2 regions of the Nonomuraea marmarensis genome follow, and region 2 is predicted to be linked to the other one. Evidence: riboswitches for the same ligand, from Rfam matches in the RefSeq annotation. Region 2 holds a riboswitch; the other holds the start of a gene.

Region 1 (11,323 bases), on a different contig from region 2:
GAATACCTCCGCCGAGTGCGTCTCGATGTGCTGCGGCAGGCAGAACGGATCCGACCGCGCGATCCCCACCACCCGGATCTCACCAGCCCATGGATAGAGATCGCCGAAGATCTCGCGATGGAAGGAGCGCAGATGGGCGAGGTCGTAGCCGCCCGGCAGGGTCCTGGTGCCCAGGTCCGCCAATGCGGCTCCCGTCACGGCCGCCTCCGCCTCGCGCAGCCGCTGGGCGTCAGCGATTCCAAGCCGGTTGCGCAGCACACCGCTGGCAGGATCGATGTATGGATCGATGGTCACGCCGCACCGTAGAGTCGCCGGACGAGCTCACGCATGTTCGGCGTGCTGATCTCGCCACGCGCCCAGCGCTCCATGATGGCCTCGGCGTCCGTCCCCACCGTGAGCCCTTCAGCCCGCACGGACGCCATGGCCTCCGTCAGCGACTGAGCCCGCTCCGCAGTCAGTTCGTCGAACACTTCAACCGAAACCATGACCGCCTCGGTCTTGCGATGCGACCCCACTCCCACCGGCGTACGATCACCTTGGCGGAACCGCTCCAGCACACGAGGTAGCTGCTCGCGCGCCTCCCGCACAGACAACGTCTCTATCAACATGCTTAAAGTGTACTCGATTGTGTACACATTTGCCTCGCACGAGCAACCGCATGCGCGTCAACGGTGGCCTGTTCGATGAGCGCGTCGAGGTCGGCACGCTCAGGCTCGGACGACATAGCCGCTCATGCTGGCCTGGCGGGCCTCGTCCTCCCCGATATCGTGTTCTTCCCACGCCGGAAGGACGATGCCATGAGCTATGCCCGGTACGTCGCCCTCGGTGACAGCCAGACCGAGGGCCTCGGCGACGGCGACGACATCCGCGGCCACCGCGGCTGGGCCGACCGCCTCGCCGAGAACCTGGCCCGCGCCAACCCCGGCCTGCTCTACGCCAACCTCGCCGTCCGCGGCCGCCGGGCCGCCCAGATCCGCGACGAGCAGCTGCCGGTCGCCCTGGAACTGCGGCCCGACCTGGCCACGGTCATGGCGGGCATGAACGACGTGATCCGGCCGGGCTTCGAGCCCGCCGCGGTGGCGGCGGTGCTGGAGGACATGTACGCGGCCCTGACCGCCACGGGGGTGCATGTGGTCACCGTGACCTTCCCCGACATCGGCGCGATCGCGCCGCTGGCCCGCCGGTTCCGGCCCAGGGTGCTCGACCTCAACGCCCGCATCAGAGACGCCGCCGCGCGCCATGGGATCACGCTGATCGACACGTACCCGCTGGGGTACATCACCGACGCCAGGATGTGGAGCAGCGACCGGCTGCACGCCAGCCCCGCAGGCCACGCCAGGTTCGCCGACGCCGTGGCGCACGCACTCGGCCTGCCGGGCAGCGACGGCACCTGGATGACGCCGCTCCCGGCGCTGCCCGCGCCGCCCGCCTGGCGGGCGGCGGCGACAGAGGTGCGGTGGCTGGCCACGTTCGCGGGGCCGTGGATCGGCCGCCGCCTGCGCGGCCGCTCCTCGGGCGACGGCCGCACCGCCAAGCGCCCGCTGCTCACACCGGTGACCGGCGACGATCAGTCGTCGACAGACGGAGCTTGACGTTGGACAGATCGAACTCCGTCATCCCGGCCAGATGCATCGAAGGAAGTGCCATGCCTCAAGTGTGCCGACGGCTACGCCGTGTGGAAGGCAGATCATGGCGCCCGGACAGGAATTCCTGGAAGGCGATCTTGGCCCGGATCACCGGGCGCCGCCACCGCTCCTCGCGGTGAACGGCCCGGGCCAACTTGCGCGGTGAGCGCGTGGCGAAGAACCAGTGGGCCCACGGAGAGCCGGGACGCGCCAGGCGTATCGCGCCGACCAGCAACATCGGCGGGACGAACAGGCCCGCCATCCCCGTCCAGATCTTGCCCTTGAGCAGCGTGACGACGGCCAGCACCAGGTTGGCCACGATCAGTGCGGCGGGGTCGATCAGGGTTCCGTAGTCCCAGGTGAGGGGGCGCAGGCCGATGAGGAGCAGGCCGGTGACGGCGACCGCGATGAAGACCGCGTCCACCGAGGTGCGCCCCTCCTCCTCCCAGTAGACGTCGTGCAGGTGCAGGATCAGCGCGAACTCGTCCAGCACCAGCGCAGACCCGATCCCGAACACGCAGGCCGCGGCGGCGGCCCCGGCCTGCGAATCGGACGTGACGAGGCCGGTGACGCCGCCGACCAGCATCAGCACCACGCCGAACACGACGTGGTGGATGTGCATCTCACCCACGTTGAGGTTGCGGAACCAGCCGACCTTCGCCCTGATCAGGCGGACATTGATGCGGGTGGCGATGAACGCCACGATGAGCGCGACGAAGTAACAGAACAGCGGCAGCCGTCCCGTGGCGACAATGCTTTGCTGGAACCAGTTCCCCATGACCTGAATCCGATGGTACGAGCCGTCTGCACCGTCCAGGTCACTTGCCGTGAACTGGGTGCTGCGCGCGGTCGGCCCCGTCTACCAGTTCCGCCACGAGCGGCTGCGCGCCCACCTGTCAGGACAGGAACGCTCGTAACAGGGCGGCCGTGCCCTCCAGGTGCTCGGTCACCGCCCGCCGGGCCGCGTCCGGGTCCCCGGAGAGGATGGCGTCCACGATAGCCCGGTGCTGTACGGCGGCGTGATCCAGGTTGACCTGGAGCATCGGGATGGCGTTCAGCAGGTCGCTGACCCGCGAGCGGGCGTCCGCGCACGTCGTGGCCAGCAGCGTCGAGCCGGTCAGCTCGGCGATGGACAGGTGGAAGGCCGTGTCGAGGCGGCGGTAGTCGTCGAGGCCGGCCTCGTTCAGGTCCGACAGCCTGCGCACCAGCACGGCCCGCTGCTCCTGCGTGAGGCCGGACGCGGCCAGCACCTGGGCCGCCCCGCACTCCACCGCCAGCCGGAACGTGAGGGCGTCGGACAGCTCGGCCATGCCCATCTCCGCCACGGCCTGGCGCAGGTCGCCGGCGTCCGGCTTGGGCGGGACGTAGGTGACGAAGGCGCCGCCGTAGCGGCCGCGGCGTACGTCGAGGTAGCCCGCGTCCGACAGCGCGCGGATCGCCTCGCGCAGGGTGACCCGGCTGATGCCGAGCTGGACCGCGAGCTCGCGCTCCGGAGGGAGCTTGCCGCCCGGCGCGACCACGCCCAGCTTGATCGCCTGGAGCAGCCGTTCCACGGTCTCCTCGAAGGCGTTACCGGCCCTCACCGGGCGCAACACCGTCATCAAACGCGCCGACTCGTCCAACGTGTCCTCAGGTCTTGACAAGCGATCCCGCCATACACATCAATGGTCTGAGACTAGCCCAATTAACGGGAAAGCGCGTCAGACCAGAATCGGAGCGGCGTAGCGTGAGCGAGAGCACCGGGTTCCTTACCGTCAGCGAGCTGCGCGACGACGTGGCGTTCGGGCGCATCGACACCGTGCTCCTCGCGATCGCCGACATGCAGGGCAGGTTGCAGGGCAAGAGGCTGTCCGCGCGCTATTTTCTCGAAGAGGTGCTGCACCACGGCTCGGAGGGGTGTAATTACCTGCTCGCGGTGGACGTGGACATGAACACGGTCTCCGGGTACGCGATGTCGTCCTGGGACCGCGGCTACGGCGACTTCGTGATGAAACCGGACCTGACGACGCTGCGCAGGGTGCCGTGGCAGGAGGGGACCGCGATGCTGATGGCGGACCTGGCCTGGGAGGGCGGCGACGACGTGACCGCCTCGCCCCGCCAGATCCTGCGCCGGCAACTCGCCCGGCTGGCCGAGCGGGGCCTGGCCGCGTACGTGGGGACCGAGCTGGAGTTCTGCGTCTACGAGGACAGTTACGAGGACGCATGGAAGCGCGCCTATCGGGATATGTCGCCGGCCAACCTCTATAACGTTGACTACTCGCTGCTCGGCACCGCCCGCATCGAACCCCTCCTGAGGCGGATAAGGCGGGACATGGAGGGCGCGGGCATGTACGTCGAGTCCGCCAAGGGCGAATGCAACCTGGGCCAGCACGAGATCGCCTTCCGCTACGACGAGGCGCTCAGGACCTGCGACAACCACACCATCTACAAGAACGGCGCCAAGGAGATCGCCGCCCAGGAGGGCAAGTCGATCACCTTCATGGCCAAGCCGAACCAGCGCGAGGGCAACTCCTGCCACATCCACATCTCGCTCCAGAGCCTCGAAGGGGACCCGGTCATGGCGGGCGAGGGGCCGTACGGACTCTCGCCGCTCGGGGCCCGCTTCATCGCCGGGCAGCTCGCCTGCATGCGCGAGCTCACCCTCCTGTACGCCCCCAACATCAACTCCTACAAGCGCTACGTCCCCGGCAGCTTCGCCCCCACGGCCGTCAAGTGGGGCGTCGACAACCGCACGTGCTCGCTCAGGCTCGTCGGCCACGGCCGGTCGCTGCGCATCGAGAACCGGGTGCCCGGCGGCGACGTCAACCCGTACCTCGCGGTGTCCGCGTTGATCGCGGCCGGGCTGCACGGCATCGACAACGAGCTGCCGCTGGAGGACGAGTACGACGGCAACGCCTACGACTCCGGCGCCGAGACCGTGCCGCACACGCTGCGGGACGCCCTGGCGCTGTTCGAGGGGTCGAAGCTGGCCCGCGAGACGTTCGGCAAGGACGTGGTCGAGCATTACGCGAACAACGCGCGGGTGGAACTGGCCGCGTTCGACGCGGCGGTGACGGATTGGGAGCTGTTCCGTGGTTTCGAGCGGATGTGAAGATGAAGATCGTTAATCCGGCGACGGAAGACGTCATAGCCGACGTCGAGATGGCCGACGCGGCCGAGGTCGACCGGGCGGTGGAGCGGGCCGCGAAGGCTTACCGGGGCTGGCGCGAGGTGTCGCCCGGCGACCGGGCGCGGCTGCTGCGCAGGTTCGCGGACCTGGTGGGCGAGCACGGCGACGAGCTGGCGGCGCTGGAGCTGGCCAACGCCGGGCACCCGATCGGCAGCGCCCGCTGGGAGGCCGGCACCGTACGCGACGTGCTCAACTTCTACGCCGGCGCCCCGGAACGCAACCACGGCAAGCAGATCCCGGTGCGCGGCGGTGTGGACATCACGTTCCAGGAGCCCCTGGGCGTCGTGGGCGTCATCGTGCCGTGGAACTTTCCGATGCTGATCATGTCGTGGGGCGTGGCGCCCGCGCTGGCGGCCGGCAACACGTTGATCGTCAAGCCGGCCGAATGGACTCCGCTGACCGCGCTGAGGCTGGCCGAGCTGGCCCTGGCGGCGGGCCTCCCCGAGGGGGTGCTCCAGGTGCTGCCTGGGGTAGGGGAGGTCGCGGGGGCCCGGCTGGTCGAGCATCCGGACGTGGCCAAGATCGTGTTCACCGGCTCGACCGAGGTCGGCAAGGAGATCGCCGCCAAGGCGGCGCGGCAGGTCAAGCGCGTCACGCTGGAACTAGGCGGCAAATCCGCAAATATCATCTTTGCGGACTCAGACCTGGAAAAGGCGGCAAAAACTGCGCCTTATGCCGTTTTCGACAACGCGGGGCAGGACTGCTGCGCCCGGTCCAGGATTCTCGTCCAGGCCGCCGCGTACGACGAGTTCATGGCCCTGCTCGCCCCCGCCGTACAGAACGTCGTGGTCGGCGACCCGCGCGACGAGAGCACCGAGATGGGCCCGCTGATCAGCGCCGAGCACCTCGACCGGGTGCGCGGCTTCGTCCACGGCACCCCCTACCTGCAGGGATCCTGCCCGCAGGGCAAGGGCTACTGGTTCCCGCCGACCGTGCTGACCCCGGACGTCACGGACCGGACGTTCACCGAGGAGATCTTCGGCCCGGTGGTGTCGGTGGTCCGGTTCGAGGACGAGGCGGAGGCCGTGCGGATCGCCAACGACACCCCCTACGGCCTCAGCGGCTCCATCTGGACCCGCGACGTCGGGCGGGCGCTGCGCGTGGCCAGGGCGGTCGAGTCGGGCGCCCTGTCGGTGAACTCGCACTCCTCCGTCCGCTACTGGACCCCGTTCGGCGGCTTCAAGCAGTCCGGCCTCGGCAGGGAGCTCGGCCCGGACGCCCTGGCGGCGTTCACCGAGACCAAGAACGTCTTCATCTCATCGGAGTAGTTACATGCAGCGTTTGCAGGACCGCGTAGCCGTCATCACCGGCGCGGGCAGCGGCATCGGACTGGCCACGGCCCGCCGGTTCGCCGACGAGGGCGCCAAGGTGGTGTGCGTGGACGTCGACGAGGAGGCCGGCGCCAAGGCCGCGGGCGAGGTCGGCGGGATCTTCGTCAGGGCCGACGTGACCAGCGAGGACGACGTCGTCAGGATGTTCGGGACGGCGTTCGAGACCTATGGCGGCGTGGACATCGCGTTCAACAACGCCGGCATCTCGCCGCCCGACGACGACTCGATCCTGGAGACCGGCATCGACGCCTGGCGCCGCGTCCAGGAGGTGAACCTGACCAGCGTCTACCTGTGCTGCAAACACGCCATCCCGTACATGCGGCGCCAGGGCAAGGGCTCGATCATCAACACGGCGTCGTTCGTGGCGGTGATGGGCTCGGCCACGTCGCAGATCTCGTACACGGCGTCCAAGGGCGGCGTGCTGGCGATGTCGCGCGAGCTGGGCGTGCAGTTCGCCAGGGAGGGCATCAGGGTGAACGCGCTGTGCCCGGGCCCGGTGAACACGCCACTGCTGCAGGAGCTGTTCGCCAAGGACCCGGAACGGGCGCAGCGGCGGCTGGTGCACATTCCGGTGGGCCGCTTCGCCGAGGCCTCCGAGATCGCGGCCGCGGTGGCGTTCCTGGCCAGCGACGACGCGTCGTTCATCACGGGCAGCGAGTTCCTGGTGGACGGCGGCATCTCCGGCGCCTACGTCACCCCGCTCTAGGAGGCACAACGTCGTGCGGCGTCCCGTCATCGGCATCACGTCCTACGTCGAGCCCGCGAAGTTCACGGTGTGGGAGCTGCGCGTCGCGCTGCTCCCGTACATGTACGTGGAACAGGTCGTACGCGCCGGCGGCCAGCCCGTCGTGCTGCCCCCGGCCGGCGATCCCGCGCAGGTCGTCAGCCGCCTGGACGGCCTCATCCTGGCCGGGGGCGGCGACATCGACCCGGCGAGGTACGGCGAGCCGCCGCACGACCGCACCGGCTATATCCGGAAATTTCGGGATGAGGCAGAGTTTGCCCTATTGACCGAGGCCCTCGACGCGGGCCTGCCGTTCCTCGGCATCTGCCGCGGCCTCCAGGTCCTGAACGTCGCCCTCGGCGGCACCCTCCACCAGCACCTCCCCGACGTGGTCGGGCACGCGGGGCACTCCCCCGAGCCCGGCCGCTTCGGTCCCCTCCCGATCATCGCCAAGCCCGGCACCCGCCTGGCCAAGGCCCTGGGCACGGACCCGGTGACGGTCCCGCACTACCACCACCAGGCCATCGACCGCCTCGCCCCGGGCCTCACGGCCACCGCCACCGCCGACGACGGCACGATCGAGGCGGTGGAGCCGGACTCGGGTGCCTTCACGATGGCGGTGCAGTGGCACCCGGAGGCGGCCGAGGACTGTGCCCTCTTCGAGGCCCTCGTGGCGGCCTGCTGAGGACGAACGGCACGCACGGCTCGGCCAGCGGCGCCGGTCACCGGACCGGCTCGACCAGCGGGCACTCAACCGGCCGACTCGACCAGGCGTACCCTCAGCCGACCGGCTTGAGCATGCCGTCGAGCGCGATGGCCCCCCCGCCGTACTTCTCGTCCAGCCTGCGGCGCAGGTCGTCGGTGGCCAGCCAGACCACCGCGTTCACCCGGTTCGCGATCTCGTCGGGCGACGTCGAGACCATGCCGCCGGCCAGCTCGGCCTCGATCGCCCGCTGGATCCGGTGCAGCTCGGTCTCGGTGCGCTGGGCGCCGGTCAGGCACAGCGCACCGCCCCACACCTCCCGGATCCACGCCTCCCGGCCCGACAGGTCGCCGGTGAACCTCAGGTTGAGCACGTAACGCCGCGCATCGAGTTCCTCCTCCTTGGCCGGGTCGGGCTGCGGCCCGAGCCGGTCGATCCACGTGCCGGCGAACTCCTCGGCCGTCCTGGCCCGCTCCATCGCCTCCTTCATGGTCCGCTCCGTCGTCTTCGCGGGATCGATCGGCCGCCAGCCGCCCTCGGGCTCGGGACACGGGCTCGCGAACCTGTCCTCGGCCTCCGGATCCGCCCGGGCGGGCTCGCCCGGCGGCTCCGTCAGGGTCAGCCGGGCGCCGTCCCAGGTGCCGACCACCCGGTACGACCCCCACTTCACGCCCCTCACCGACTCATGCGCCACCTTGCTCCAGTCCCAACCCACGACGTCGGGGCCGCCACACTGCGGCGGGAGCGACTGGGCGACCATCGAGCACAGCTGGGGGCCATGCCCGCCACCTTCGAGCACCGTCAGGCTGGCCTGGTACCGAGGCGGCGCGGCGGCCTCCTGGGCTCCGCAGGACGCGAGGGTCAGGGCGGCGACCAGACCGAGAGCCGCTGTTCGCCGATTCATACCCCTTGGACGTCACCGTCCCCGAGGCGGTTCACAAGAGATCAGAACGCGACAACACCCCCATCACGGCACTAGGCTTGACGGACATCACCGGCGAAACCGTGCGGGAGAGCACCCTGACAGCCGGTCAGGGTCCCTGAAGGAGCAAGCCCTCCCCGCAAACCTCTCAAGGCAAAGGACCGCGCGGCCGAGGTGACCTCTGGAAAGCAGGCCTGCGGGGCCTCGCCGAAGGTGAAAGTCCGGCAAAACTCGGGCGAAGCTCTCAGGCATCGATGACAGAGGGGGAGGATGCTGGCATCCAATCCTGTCCTGAGGTGCGACAAATGTCCCGACCTACACCGCTACGAGACGTTCACGAGAGCCTCGGCGCCACGCTCACCGACTTCGCGGGGTGGCTCATGCCCCTCCGGTACGGGAGCGAGTCCGCGGAGCACAAGGCCGTTCGCGAGGCGGCCGGGTTGTTCGACCTCTCGCACATGGGTGAGATCTTCCTGACCGGGCCGCAGGCCGGACAGGCGCTCGACTACGCGCTGGTCGGCCACCTGTCGGCACTCACGCCCGGGCGGGCCAGGTACACCATGATCGTGAACGAGCGCGGCGGGGTGCTCGACGACCTCATCGTCTACCGGCTCGGGGACGAGGAGTTCATGGTCGTGGCAAACGCCTCAAACTACGAAAAAGTCGCGGATGAGCTGAAAAATCGTGCTAAAGCGTATGACGTGGTGGTCGAGGATCGGTCGGACCAGTACGCGCTGATCGCCGTACAGGGGCCTCGCTCCCAGGAGATCCTCGCCACGCTCACCGACGCCGACCTCGACGGGCTCAAGTACTACGCGGGCCTGCCGGGGCTGGTCGACGGCCGGCAGGCGCTCATCGCACGTACCGGCTACACCGGGGAGGACGGGTTCGAGCTGTTCGTCGCCAACCAGGACGCGGTGCCGCTGTGGCACGCGCTCATGGCGGCGGGCGAGCCGCACGGACTCAAGCCCGCCGGCCTGTCCAGCCGCGACACGCTCAGGCTGGAGGCGGGCATGCCGCTGTACGGCAACGAGCTCAGCGTCGAGCTGACCCCGTTCGACGCGGGACTGGGCAGGGTGGTGAAATTCGACAAGCCGGGCGACTTCGTCGGCAGGTCGGCGCTCGAGGCGGTCAAAGACGACCCGCCCCGGCGCCGGCTCGTCGGCCTGGTCGCGCGGACCCGCCGGGTGCCGCGCCACGGTTACCCGGTCACCAAAGACGGCGCCGTCGTCGGCGAGGTCACCAGCGGTGCGCCCTCCCAGACTCTGGGCAGGCCCATCGCGATGGCCTACGTGGACACCGGCGCCGATGCAGGCCTGGCTGTGGACATCCGGGGCAGCCATGAACCTATGGACCTGGTAGAGCTGCCCTTTTACAGGAGGAACAAGTGAGCAAGATCCCTGACGACCTGAGCTACACCAAGGAGCACGAGTGGGTGGCCGGACTCGACGACGGCCTGACCGTGACCGTGGGCATCACGGCCTTCGCCGCCGACTCCCTTGGTGACGTCGTCTACGTGCAGCTCCCCGAGGTCGGTTCGACTGTCGAAGCGGGCGACTCCATCGGCGAGGTGGAGTCGACCAAGTCGGTGAGCGACATCTACACGCCGGTCGGCGGCGAGGTCGTCGAGGTGAACCAGGCCGTCGTGGACGACCCTGGCCTGGCCAACAGCGACCCGTACGGCGAGGGCTGGATGTTCAGGGTGCGTACGGAAGGCGCGGCCGAGGACCTGCTCACCGCCGAGGAGTACACGGCGCTCACCTCAGGCGAGTCCTGACCCATCCGCCGGGGCCCCATCCGGGCCCCGGCCTTTCATGAAGGGCGCACATCAATGGCGATCAGCGTCTTCGATCTCTTCAAGATAGGCATCGGCCCGTCGAGCTCCCACACGGGAGGCCCGATGGCGGCCGCGCACAAGTTCGCCCGCGGGCTGCACGAGGACGGCCTCCTGCCGCGCGTGGCCCGCGTCGAGGCGATCCTGTACGGCTCGCTCGGCCTGACCGGCAAGGGCCACGGCAGCGACAAGGCGGTCCTGCTCGGCCTGTCCGGCGAGAAGCCCGAGCTGGTCGACGTGGACTCCGTCGAAGGCCGCGTAGCCGAGATGCGTACCTCAGGCAAGATCAAACTGTACGGTACGCACGAGATCCCCTTCGTCGTGGGCCAGGACCTCGTCTTCGAACGCAAGATCTCCCTCCCCGAGCACCCGAACGGCATGCGCTTCACCGCGTACTCCGCCGACGGCTCGGAGCTCAGGCAGAAGGTCTACTTCTCGGTCGGCGGCGGCTTCGTCGTGGACGAGAACGCCACCGGCGCCGACCGCATCAAGCCGGACGACACCGTCCTCCCCTACCCCTTCACCACCGGGGAGGAGCTGCTCAAGCACTGCTCGAACACGGGCCTGTCGATCTCCGCCCTCATGCTGGAGAACGAGAAGGCGTTCGGCCGCACCGAGGCGGAGATCCGCGCGGGGATCCTGCACCTCTGGCAGGTCATGTCCGAATGCGTGCGCCGCGGCATCTCCAAGGAAGGCGTCCTGCCCGGCGGCCTCAAGGTCAAGCGCCGCGCCAACCAGCTGCACCGCCGCCTGCAGTCGGAGCCGGCGGAGAAGGACCCGCTGCAGGCGATGGACTGGGTGACGTTGTTCGCGCTGGCGGTCAACGAGGAGAACGCCGCGGGCGGCCGCATCGTCACCGCCCCCACCAACGGCGCCGCCGGGATCATCCCCGCCGTCCTGACGTACTACACCCGCTTCGTCCCGCACGCGGACGACGAGGGCGTGGTCCGCTTCCTGCTCACGGCGACCGCGATCGGCGTGCTGTTCAAGGAGAACGCCTCGATCTCGGGCGCCG
Region 2 (11,323 bases):
GGGAGTCCAAGATCATGGCGCTCCGCTTCGGCCTCGTGGACGGCAAGCCGCACACCCTGGACGAGATCGGCAAGCACCTGGGGCTCACCCGGGAACGCATCCGCCAGCTGGAGAAGGAGTCCTTGTCCAAGCTCCGCCACCCGAGCAACACCCGCCCGCTGCTCGACTGGGCCAGCTGACGCCACAAGCCCCGGCACACCAAGCGCCGGGGCTTCTCAGGCACGGAATCCGGGTCAGCGGGTCGCGGGCACCAGGCGGGGGATACGCGGGATCCCCCACATCCGGTTGTCCTCGCGCAACGTCCGCAACCGCTCCACCTCAGCGGTCCACATCGCCCCGGCAGGCGTGGCCTTGGCCTTGCGCCGCGCGATCCGATCGTCGTAGGCCTTCACCCCGAACGTGGCCCGCTGCCCGCTCTCAGCCGCCCGCAGCGCATCCGTGAGCGCCCGGTCGAACGCCAGCCCGGCGGCCAGCAGCTCGGTCTCGTCAGCCGAAGCGGCCCGCAGCTCCTGCAACGTCTGCTCGGCCTGCCTGGCCTTCTCGAGCAACTCGGGGAAACCCTTGGAGATCTCCTGGTCCGCGTGGTAGCGAACCTCGGCCTCCCGGCTCACCCGCGGACGGAAAAACGCCATCGAAGGCCCCTTCAAACGCGGTCGGTACTCGGTCAACCGCCAAGAGTACGCCGTCCCGCGACACGGGCGGAAATCGACCCGGAGCCGGGCCCTTTACATAGTAAGATGATCTCCATGCCCGCCAAGAGACCACCCGTGCCACTCTCCCGCGAGCGCATCATCGAGGCCGCACTCCACATCGCCGACAGCCAGGGCCTGCGCCGGCTCACCATGCGTCGCCTGGGCGACGCCCTCCAGGTGGAGGCCATGGCCATCTACCACCACCTGCCCAGGGGCAAGGAGGCGCTGATGGACGCCCTGGCCGAGCACGTCACCACGGTCCACGTCGAACAGTCCGCGACCTGGCAGGAAACGGCCAAGCACTGGTGCAGGGCCGGAAGGGAGCTGCTGCGCGAGCACCCGGGCGTCCTCGCCCTGGCCCTGACCAAACCCCCCAAGGGCGCCACCGCCGTGGCCATCAGGGAGCAGACCGAGCAACTCTCCGACGGGGGCCTGGACGACGCGGCGGAGGCCGTACGAGCGCTGAGGGCTTTCGTGTTCGGCAGCGTGGCCGTCGAGGTCCAGCAATCTGGGTGGGCCGATCCAGAAGTTGACGAGTGGGTCAGGCGTGACGAAAGAGCCGATGTGGACTTCGAGCGCGGACTCGACGCTCTGCTCAAGGGATTGCAAACGTAGTGCGCGTGTCGCGCTTGGCCGGTTATCCTGCATAAGGCACGCTGTGTCGAAGGTCACACGACCTGGGGATCCTCCTGTAACAGTCCAAACGGACTATGTCGGAACATGTGACATACGTCGCACACTTGCCAGAACAACAACACCCGAGCAAGCTCCCGCCCCTCCAAACGGGAGCATCCCACGAGATATCGGAGGCACGCCGATGTGCCCGCACGACCCGGCCTGTCCGGATGCCGAGGCGCCTGACCGCGAGGCGGCACGGACCCTCGCCACCCACCCCGAGCAGGGGTGGAGCCTGCTCTGCAACGGCGTCGTCCTGTTCGAGGACACCGGGGAGCTCCTTCCCAGCGGCACCGTCATCGCCCCGCACCGGCCCGACCCGCTGGTCGGCGCCGCCTGACGCGCGACCCGGTGAGCACCTTAGGCGTAGTGGATCAGCCACTCCGCCACGACCTCGCCCACCCGGGCGGGGTCCTTTTTGAGGTCGTGTCCCTCCCCCGGCAGCACCACCAGGCGCGCCGCATCGGCGGCGTCGGGGACGCCGAACGGATCGCGGTCCCCGTTGACGACCAGCACGTCCACCCCGGCGCCGCGTAGCTCGTCGGCCCTGGAACGTTCCGGCTTACCCGGCGGGTGCAGCGGAAACGCCAGCGCCACCACCGCCGCCGCACCGACCGCCTTGGCCGTACGGCAGGCGACCCGCGCCCCGTTGCTCCGCCCGCCCTGCACGACGGGCAGCCCCGGCCACCGAGCGCGCAGCTCGCCAAGGACGATCTCCCACGCCTCGTCCTGCCGGACCGCCGAGCCCGGCGCCCGCGCTCCCGCCACCCTGAACGCCTGCGTCACCCTGGCCACGCTCGCCCCCACACCGAGCGCGGCATCGCGTACGGCCAGCAGATCCGGCGCGTCCACTCCCCCGGCCGACCCGTGGGTCAGCACCAGCAGCAGCCGGGGATCATCGACCTCGTCGACCTCGACCAGCGCGGGCCCTCGCGGGGTCATCACCTCCATGCCAGCACCGTACCTGGGGAGGAGCGCACCTTAGCCCTCAGGTCTGATGACGGCGCGGCGGACACGGTGGATGATTACCGTTATGCCAGACAATCGCATCCGGGATGACCTGCAGGCCACGATCGACGCCCGCCGTGATCTCGGTCCGGATTACGAAGCCGCGCTCGTCGAGTCGTTCGTCGAACGCCTCGACGCCACGATCACCGCCCGCGTCCGCGCCGAACTGGACCACGGGCCGGACTACCGGGGCGCCCCTCCGCACAAGAGGCAGACCCCGGGCGCGGCGATGATCCCCATCGCGCTGGGCTCGATGGGCATCGGCATCCCGCTGACGGCCATCGCGGCGGGCAACGCGGGGCTGGTGGGGCTGACGATCACGTGGCTGGCGATCGTGGTCATCAACGTCGCCGCCGCCGCGGCCATCATGCGCCGCGGCTGACGCGCGGGCCGGGCGGAGGCGACGGGAGCACCTCCGCCATCACGCATGCCCGGCAGCAGGGCCGCGGTCCCTCAGGGGGAGGGCGCTCCGTCAGGTGTCGCGGTGGTAGCGGAGGCGGACCTCGGCGGCCAGGGTCTCGTCCTCGTGCTCCAGCCCGTACGACCACACCCGGTCCGCGTCGTCCAGCCGCCCGCGCAGCGGTAGCGTGCGGGCCAGCAGTTCGATGGCCAGGGCGCTCGTCTGGGGATCGGCCCCGGCCTCCACCGTCTCGGCGAACTCCGCGCAGGCCAGCTCCAGATGCGCGATCCCGAGCTGGATCCGCAGCCCCGGCACCTCCTCGCCCGGAGCGAACTCCAGCGCGTCCATGAGGACCCCGGCCGCCTCCCCGGGCTCCCCGTGCTCCAGCAGGAGGCCGGCCAGCTCCTGCGCGGCGTGCGCCCCGAGCCGGTCGTCTCCGGCCGCCATGGCGGCCCGCAGCTCCTTGGCTGCCCCGTCCGGATCCTCCGCTTCCATGGCCAGCCGGGCCAGCGCGAGATGGGCCAGCGGCACGTACGCGGGCGTGCCGACCCCCAGCACGGCCTGCCAGGCGGCCCTGGCCTGCTCGGCCCGCCCCTCCCGCTCGAAGCCCTGCGCCAGATGGCAGGCGGCCTGGGCGGCGTATTCGGGGTGCCCGGTGGCCAGCGCGGTCCTGGCGGCGGCCCGAGCCGCTTCGACGTCGCCGCGCTCCTCCAGCACCACGGCGAGCCCGACGGCGGCCTGAGCCCTGTCGGGTCCTTCCGGATCGGCGGCGAGCTCGCTGAGGATGGCGGCGGCGCCGTCGAGGTCACCGCGTTCGGCCAGGCGGCGGGCGGCGTCGAGGGGCGGGGTCTCCAGCTCTGAGAACGTCAAGGGAGCTCCTTGTGGCGACGGTCGCACCGAGCCTAACGACTTCGGGCGATCATGTCTGCTCAGTTGACGCTGAAGGACTGGCCGGTGCTCGTTTCGCCCGGTTCGGGCCCCTGGCGGGGCAGTAGCCGCGCCATCCTGATGATGGTCACCCCGAACGCGAGCTGGAACACCGCCTGCCCCACCACCAGCGGCCCCTCCGCCAGCACGACGGAGACGCCGGACGTCACCCCGCCCACCACCTGGACGACGACCGACAACAACCCGCCGAACCCCCACGCCAGCAGCCGCACCGCCAGCACCATCTCGTACAGGAACAACGCCGCCCCGAACGACCTGTGAACCCAATGCACGGCGTCGGCCAAGGTGTAGGGCGTCAGCAGGATCCCGACCAGCAGCAACGCGAACGAGTCCCCCGCCACCCGCACGAACCGCGGCGCGGGCAACAGGGGCGCCGCCGCCCGCAGCCCTCTCCTGGTGAAGAGGGCCGCGCCGAGGAACCCGAACGCGTACGGCACCGCCGTGCCCCAGTGCACCCCGAAATCGCTCATCCCGCAGTTGAACGACAGGCAACCGGGCATGATGACCAAGCACACGCTCAGCCCGGCGAACAGGCACACCTGGCCCTTGACGAGGTCGCCCAGCACGCCACCGCGCATCACCGGCCTCCCCGATGACCCACTCGATGATCCCACGCTACTCCGCGCGGCTCAGCGCCCCCGCCAGGGGTCAGTCCTCGTACGCGAAGCGACGAGGACACACGCCCGCAGAGCGAACTAATCCTCGTAGGCCTCCAGCGGCGGGCACGAGCACACCAGGTTGCGGTCCCCGTAGGCCTGGTCGATGCGCCGCACCGGCACCCAGTATTTCCCGTCACGCAACGACGGCAGCGGATAGGCCGCCTCGGACCGCGAGTACGGGTGCCGCCACTCGTCCGCGGTGACCGACTCGGCCGTGTGCGGCGCGTTCCGCAGCGGGTTGTCCGTCCTGTCGTAGTCCCCGGACGCCACCTTGGAGATCTCCCCTCGGATGGCGACCATCGCGTCCACGAACCGGTCGAGCTCCCCGAGGTCTTCGCTCTCGGTCGGCTCGATCATCAACGTGCCCGCCACGGGGAACGACATGGTGGGTGCGTGGAAGCCGTAGTCGATGAGCCGCTTGGCCACGTCGTCCACGGTGACGCCGGTCTCCTTGGTGATCTGCCGCAGGTCCACGATGCACTCGTGCGCCACCAGCCCGCCCCGCCCTGTGTAGAGCACGGGGAAGTGCGGGGCGAGCCGCCGCGCCAGGTAGTTCGCCGACAGGATGGCCTGCTCGGTGGCGGCGGTGAGCCCGTCGGAGCCCATCATCCTGATGTACGCCCACGAGATCGGCAGGATCCCCGCGGACCCGTAGGGCGCCGCCGAGACGGGCCCGACCGGCGTGCCGTTGTGCAGCGGGTGCCCGGGCAGATAGGCCGCCAGGTGGCCGCGCACCGCCACCGGGCCGACGCCGGGGCCGCCGCCCCCGTGCGGGATGCAGAACGTCTTGTGCAGGTTGAGGTGGGACACGTCGGCCCCGAACTCGCCCGGCTTGGCCAGCCCGACCAGCGCGTTCAGGTTGGCCCCGTCCACGTAGACCTGGCCGCCCGCGTCGTGCACCTTGGCGCACACCTCGATGATCGTCTCCTCGTAGACGCCGTGCGTCGACGGGTACGTCACCATGATCGCGGCCAGCGCGTCACGGTGCTTGTCGATCTTGGCGTCGAGGTCGGCCAGGTCCACGTTGCCGTCGGAGTCGCAGGCCACGACCACGACCCGCATGCCGGCCATGACGGCGCTGGCCGCGTTCGTGCCGTGGGCGGAGGACGGGATGAGGCAGACGTCGCGCCCGCTCTCGCCGTTGGCGCGGTGGTAGGCGCGGATGGCCAGCAGCCCGGCGAACTCGCCCTGCGAGCCCGCGTTCGGCTGGATCGAGACGGCGTCGTAACCGGTCACCTCGGCCAGCCAGCCCTCCAGCGTGCCGATCAGCTCCAGGTAGCCCTCGGCCTGGTCGGCGGGCGCGTACGGGTGGATCGCGGCGAACTCGGGCCAGCTGATCGGCTCCATCTCGGTGGTCGCGTTGAGCTTCATCGTGCAGGAGCCGAGCGGGATCATCGAACGGTCGAGCGCGATGTCCTTGTCCTGCAGCTTGCGCAGGTAACGCAGCATCGCGGTCTCGGAATGGTGGCTGTGGAAGACCGGGTGCGTCAGGTACGCCGACTCGCGCAGCAGCGCGGCGGGCAGCGCGTCGGCGTCCAGGCCCACGTCTGTGCCGTCGCCTGTGCCGTCGACGCCGAACGCGGCCCACACCTTGGTCACCTCGGCGGCCCCGGTCTTCTCGTCGCACGAGATCGACACGTGGTCATTGTCGACCTGCCACAGGTTGACGCCCTGCTCGACGGCGGCGGCGACCACGGAGGCGGCCCGGCCGGGCACGCGTACGAGCACGGTGTCGAAGAACTCGCGGTGCACGACCTCGAGCCCCGCCTCGCGCAGCCCGCCCGCGAGGGCCACGGCGTGCCGGTGCACCCGGTGGGCGATCCCGCGCAGCCCCTCGGGGCCGTGGTAGACGGCGTACATGCCGGCGATGACGGCGAGCAGGACCTGGGCGGTGCAGATGTTGCTGGTGGCCTTCTCGCGGCGGATGTGCTGCTCGCGGGTCTGCAAGGCCAGCCGGTAGGCGGGGTCGCCGTCGGCGTCCACCGACACGCCCACCAGGCGTCCGGGGAGCTGCCGCTGCAACCCCTCGCGTACGGACATGTACGCGGCGTGCGGCCCGCCGAACCCGAACGGCACCCCGAACCGCTGCGAGGACCCGATCGCGATGTCGGCCCCCAGCTCGCCAGGAGCGGCCACGAGGGTCAGGGCCAGCAGGTCGGCGGCGGCCACGACGAGCGCGCCCGCCTCGTGCGCGGCGGCGGCCACGGCACGGAAGTCGCGCAGCCGCCCGGAAGCGCCCGGGTACTGGACGAGCACGCCGAAGCACTCGGGCAGCCCGCCCCCCAGGGAGTCCTCCACCAGCGTGATCCCGAGCGGCTCGGCCCGGGTGGCGAGCACGGCCTTGGTCTGCGGCAGGGTGTCGGCGTCGACCACGAACACACTGCTCTTGGACTTGCCCGCGCGCCGGGCCAGCGTCATCGCCTCGGCGGCGGCCGTCGCCTCGTCGAGCAGGGACGCGCCCGCGACGGGCAGGCCCGTCAGGTCGGAGACGACCGTCTGGAAGTTCAGCAGCGCCTCGAGGCGGCCCTGCGAGATCTCCGGCTGGTACGGGGTGTAGGCGGTGTACCAGCCCGGGTTCTCCAGCAGGCTGCGGCGGATGACGGCGGGCGTGACGGTGTCGTGGTAGCCCAGCCCGATCATCGAGGTGAGCACCCGGTTGCGCCCGGCGAGGGCGCGCAGCTCGGCGATGGCCTCGGCCTCGCCTGCGGCGGCGGGCAGCTTGAGCCGGTCCTTGGCCCTGATGGCCTCGGGAACGGCCACGGCCACCAGGTCCGCCACGGACTCGAAGCCCACGGCCTCCAGCATGCGCTGCTGCTCGGACGCCGATGGCCCGATATGCCTGGAGGAGAACGGCGGAACGGACAGATCGGTCATGGAGATGCCTCCCGAGGCTATGGAGACCGGCGCCAGGGCGCGGACGAGTGCCGGATCTCCCCCTCTGTCAGCGCGAGCTCATCGCGACCTGAGAGCTTCACCCCGGGACAGGGGCTTGCACCGTCGGTGAGGCACACCTGGCGGGCGCGCCTGCTTTCCAGAGTTGCCTCGCCCGAGCGGTACAGGATGCCTGAGAGATTCCGGGGAGGGTTGCTCCTTCGGCGCTCCGGGACCTGGGGTCCGGAGACTCTCCCGCACGGGGTCGTCAGCCTTGCTGTCCTAGATTACTAGACTATGCGGCGCGCTCGTCGCCGCCGGGCTAGCTCGTCAGCGGGGTGGTCGGCCGGGACGGTGTCCTCGACCGCCGCTCTTTCCCCCGGCAGCTCCGCGAGTGAGCCCTCGACCTCGCGCCAGACCCGGCCGAGCGCGATGCCGAACACGCCCTGGCCGCCCTGGAGCAGGTCGATCACCTCGTCGGCCGAGGTGCACTCGTAGACGCTGACGCCGTCGCTCATGAGCGTGATCTGCGCGAGGTCGGCCACCCCGCGGTCACGCAGATGCTGCACGGCGGTGCGGATCTGCTGCAGCGACACCCCGGTGTCGAGGAGCCGCTTGACGACTTTGAGCACCAGGATGTCGCGGAAGCTGTAGAGCCGCTGGGAGCCCGAGCCCTGCGCGGCTCTTATCGTGGGCTCCACGAGGCCGGTGCGCGCCCAGTAGTCGAGCTGCCTGTAGGTGATGCCGGCCGCCGCACAGGCCGTCGGCCCGCGGTATCCGATGTCGCCCGGCAGCGCCGCCGGCTGCTCGTCGAAGAGCAGACCCTGCTCCCCGGCACGCTGCCGCGCGCTCTCACGCCGCACCGGATCTTCCTGGCCGGCCGTCTTTCCCTCGCCGCTGCTGACCGCCACGCGGACCTCCGGCTTTCTCTCATCCCGCGGCCTGATCTGGGGGTTCGTAAAGGGCGACCACGGGTTTCACTTGCACCGTAGGACCGTGACCATGCCCAGTCAACGATCCGGCTCGGCGCGTCGTGAAGCGTAAATGCACCGAAATACCTACCCCGCCCTGCCGAAGTCTTCGGGAGTGATCGTGTCAAGGAACTCCCTGAACTTCTCCACCTCGTCCTCCTGGTCGTCCGGGATGATCACCCCGGCCTCCTGGACGACCTCCTCGCTGGCGAAGATGCGCGCCCCGGTGCGCAGGGCGAGCGCGATCGAGTCGGAGGGCCGCGCGCTCACCTCCACCCCATTGGAGAAGACCAGGTCGGCGAAGAAGATGCCATCGCGCAGGGCGACGATGTTGACCGCCCGCAGGCCGACGCCCAGGGCGCTCAGCACGTCTCGGAAGAGGTCGTGGGTGAGCGGTCGCGGCGGCGGCTCCTCAGCCTGGGCCAGCGCGATGGCCGTCGCCTCGGTCATGCCAATCCATATCGGCAGGAACCGCTCCCCGTGTGCCTCCTTGAGCAAGACGATCGGCTGATTTGTGGGCATTTCTACACGAACGCCCACGACCTCCATCTGCAACACGGGCTGCTCCGTATTCCTGACCGGTCACCCGGCACAGCTATTTGGTCGTCGCTTCTGCTGACTGGCTTCTGCATTTCAACGTAACACCCAGCGGGCCTGGAATGTGCCCTCCCCTCCCAGCTCGCTACGGTCTCAGCGCCCCAGGACGGACCGGACGCCCGTACGCACAAGGGATGCGTGCAGGTCGAGCAGGAGGGTGGAAATCTCCCTGGCGACCTCGTCGGCCTCGCCGATGGCGCCGGGGGCGCGCCGTTTGAGTATGGGGGCGACGGTCTGCTCGACCAGGCCGCACTCGCGTTCGGCCGCCGCCTTGACCGCGCGCAGATGGCGGGCGTGCAGGCCGAAGCGGGCCAGGGCGCCGACGCTGCGCGCCACGTTGAGCGCCTCCTCGTCGTAGCGCCGGGCCACCGCGGCGAGCAGGCCGTAGTCCTCTAGCTCGTCGAGCGTCTCCTCGTCGATCCCCGCGGCCTCGAGCAGCTCGGCCCGGCTGAGCCTGACCTCCTGCTTCTGCTGCACGGCGCGCGGGCGGCCGAAGCTCTCCGCCATCCTGTCCTTGATCACCCGCAGCGGCAGATAATGGTCACGCTGCTCGGTGAGGATGAAACGCAACTGCTCCACGTGCAGATGGGTGAACTTGCGGTAGCCGGAGGGGCTGCGCTCGGGCTCGATCAGCCCCTCGCCCTCCAAGAACCGGATCTTGGAGATCGTCACATCGGGGAACTCGCCCTGGAGCAGCGCGAGCACCTCCCCGATGCTCATATGCGAGCGTGCCGCCTGTGCGCTCATCCGGCCGCCTTCGCCGGCCACCTGAGCGCACACGCGGCTGTGTCTACCGGTCGCTCGCTTCGCTCGCTCATGCGCCGGCGTTGACTCGCATCAGGAAGACGAGGCGGAACTTGCCGATCTGCACCTCGTCTCCGGAATGCAGGGGGACCTCCTCGATCCGCTCCCTGTTGACATAGGTGCCGTTGAGGCTGCCCACGTCGCGCACGGAGAACTGGCCGCCGCGGTGGCGGTAGAACTCGACGTGGCGGCGGGAGACCGTGATGTCGTCGAGGAAGATGTCGCTCTCCGGGTGGCGCCCGGTCGTGGTCAGGTCCTTGTCGAGCCGGAAGCGACTCCCCTGGTTGGGCCCCCTGGTCACGGTGAGCAACGCCGCGCCGGGCGGCAGCTGCTCGACGAGCGCCCGCTCGGCCAGGAGCATGTCGCCTGTCTCAGCCTCGTACGCCTCGATTCCCGCGACGGAGATCGTCGATGTGGTGTCCCCGGAGACCTCGGGTCTGGTCAGCGGTGACCCACAGCGGGAACAGAAACGGGCATCCTCGGGGTTGGCGTGCCCGCACTGCGTGCAGTAGACGCTCGGCATCGATCGGCTCGGCCTCCTACCGCGAAGACGCGGCGACGGTGCTCTGGGGCGCGCCTCGCTTCGCTTTTTCAAGTTTGCGAATGCCGCAACTTACGCTGATCAGCGGCAAAGGTCAAGGCGGGGCGCTGGACTTTGGTTTGGACGCAGACAAAGTTACCGCCGCCCCCGCCCCGTGGTCCATGCCGCCGCGCGTTTCTACATTACGATCTTGCGGCACTCTCTGGGCACATCATCACCAAAGCCTTTTTCGGTGACACTCCGTGACCGTTGATCAGCTTGCGGCCTGTTCCACGATGCGGGCCCAGCGTTCGATCAAGGCCTGGGCGCCGTCCACGTCGGAGGCCTCGGCCCACAGGTCGGTGACGGGCTCGGCGGCCGCGGGCAGGACCAGCACCCAGCTCCCGTCCTCGCGCGCCACGCGCACCCCGTCGGTGGTGTCGACGCGGTGGCCCTCGGGCTCGGCCTCGGCCGCCTCGATGACCGAGCGCATGACGGCGCCCTTGGCCGCCCACGGCGTGGGCACGGTGCGCTTGAGCAGCTTCACCTCGGGGATCCTGGCGTCGATCTGACTGAGCGACAGGCGGGTGCGGGCGACCAGGCCCAGCAGCCGCATGAACGCGGCCAGCCCGTCGATGGCGGGGCTGAACTCCGGGACGACGAAGCCGCCGCGCCCGTCCGCCGCGAAGATCATGTCGGGGCCCGCGGCGGCCGAGGTGAGGGCGTCGAGCGCGGTGGAGGTCCACTGCACCTGTACGCCGTGGAAGCGGCAGACCTGCTCGGCGACCCTGGTCGTGGTGACGGGGAGGGCGACCTGGCCACCCCTGCGTTCGGCGGCCACGAGGTCGAGCACGACGAGCAGGGCGCGTTCCTCGTTGATGAGCTGGCCCTTCTCGTCCACCAGGGCGATGCGCTCCCCGAGCGGGTCGAACCGCACGCCGAACGCCGCCCGCGACGAGCTGACCAGCTCGGACAGGCGTTGCAGGTCGCGGCGGCGCTCCGCGAGCGTCTCGGTGGGCGAGATGTCGTCGAGCCGGGCGTTGACGGTGAGCACCTCGACGCCGACGCGGCCGAGCAGCGTGGGCAGCACCAGCGAGGAGGTGCCTCCCGCGCAGTCCACGACGACCTTCATGTCCCTGACGTCGCTCACCACGACGTGGCGCAGCAGTTCCTGGGTG

The links. Region 2 has a riboswitch for glycine ahead of gcvP (aminomethyl-transferring glycine dehydrogenase). Riboswitches for the same ligand answer to the same signal wherever they lie in the genome.
Positions count from the first base shown of each region.
Region 1: it holds a riboswitch for glycine, as region 2 does, so the genes downstream of both, gcvT (glycine cleavage system aminomethyltransferase GcvT) here and gcvP (aminomethyl-transferring glycine dehydrogenase) in region 2, are expected to answer to the same signal.

Region 1 is NZ_JBICRM010000003.1:384,056-395,378, reverse strand. Features, by position in the region: gene ACFLIM_RS07335 (Fic/DOC family protein) at 1-258, opposite strand, end outside; gene ACFLIM_RS07330 (antitoxin VbhA family protein) at 291-608, opposite strand; gene ACFLIM_RS07325 (SGNH/GDSL hydrolase family protein) at 798-1,592, shown strand; gene ACFLIM_RS07320 (hypothetical protein) at 1,651-2,403, opposite strand; gene ACFLIM_RS07315 (FadR/GntR family transcriptional regulator) at 2,522-3,226, opposite strand; gene ACFLIM_RS07310 (glutamine synthetase family protein) at 3,352-4,716, shown strand; gene ACFLIM_RS07305 (aldehyde dehydrogenase family protein) at 4,719-6,062, shown strand; gene ACFLIM_RS07300 (3-oxoacyl-ACP reductase) at 6,067-6,831, shown strand; gene ACFLIM_RS07295 (gamma-glutamyl-gamma-aminobutyrate hydrolase family protein) at 6,845-7,534, shown strand; gene ACFLIM_RS07290 (hypothetical protein) at 7,629-8,456, opposite strand; glycine riboswitch at 8,551-8,648, shown strand; glycine riboswitch at 8,649-8,745, shown strand; gene gcvT (glycine cleavage system aminomethyltransferase GcvT) at 8,780-9,865, shown strand; gene gcvH (glycine cleavage system protein GcvH) at 9,862-10,251, shown strand; gene ACFLIM_RS07275 (L-serine ammonia-lyase) at 10,306-11,323, shown strand, end outside.
Region 2 is NZ_JBICRM010000020.1:52,212-63,534, reverse strand. Features, by position in the region: gene ACFLIM_RS29365 (RNA polymerase sigma factor) at 1-179, shown strand, start outside; gene ACFLIM_RS29360 (hypothetical protein) at 234-632, opposite strand; gene ACFLIM_RS29355 (TetR/AcrR family transcriptional regulator C-terminal domain-containing protein) at 747-1,307, shown strand; gene ACFLIM_RS29350 (DUF5999 family protein) at 1,510-1,707, shown strand; gene ACFLIM_RS29345 (alpha/beta hydrolase family protein) at 1,728-2,318, opposite strand; gene ACFLIM_RS29340 (hypothetical protein) at 2,401-2,757, shown strand; gene ACFLIM_RS29335 (tetratricopeptide repeat protein) at 2,848-3,645, opposite strand; gene ACFLIM_RS29330 (hypothetical protein) at 3,705-4,301, opposite strand; gene gcvP (aminomethyl-transferring glycine dehydrogenase) at 4,419-7,256, opposite strand; glycine riboswitch at 7,311-7,423, opposite strand; glycine riboswitch at 7,424-7,521, opposite strand; gene ACFLIM_RS29320 (MerR family transcriptional regulator) at 7,544-8,164, opposite strand; gene ACFLIM_RS29315 (bifunctional nuclease family protein) at 8,312-8,782, opposite strand; gene ftsR (transcriptional regulator FtsR) at 8,915-9,568, opposite strand; gene ACFLIM_RS29305 (FHA domain-containing protein) at 9,636-10,148, opposite strand; gene ACFLIM_RS29300 (sugar phosphate nucleotidyltransferase) at 10,420-11,323, opposite strand, start outside.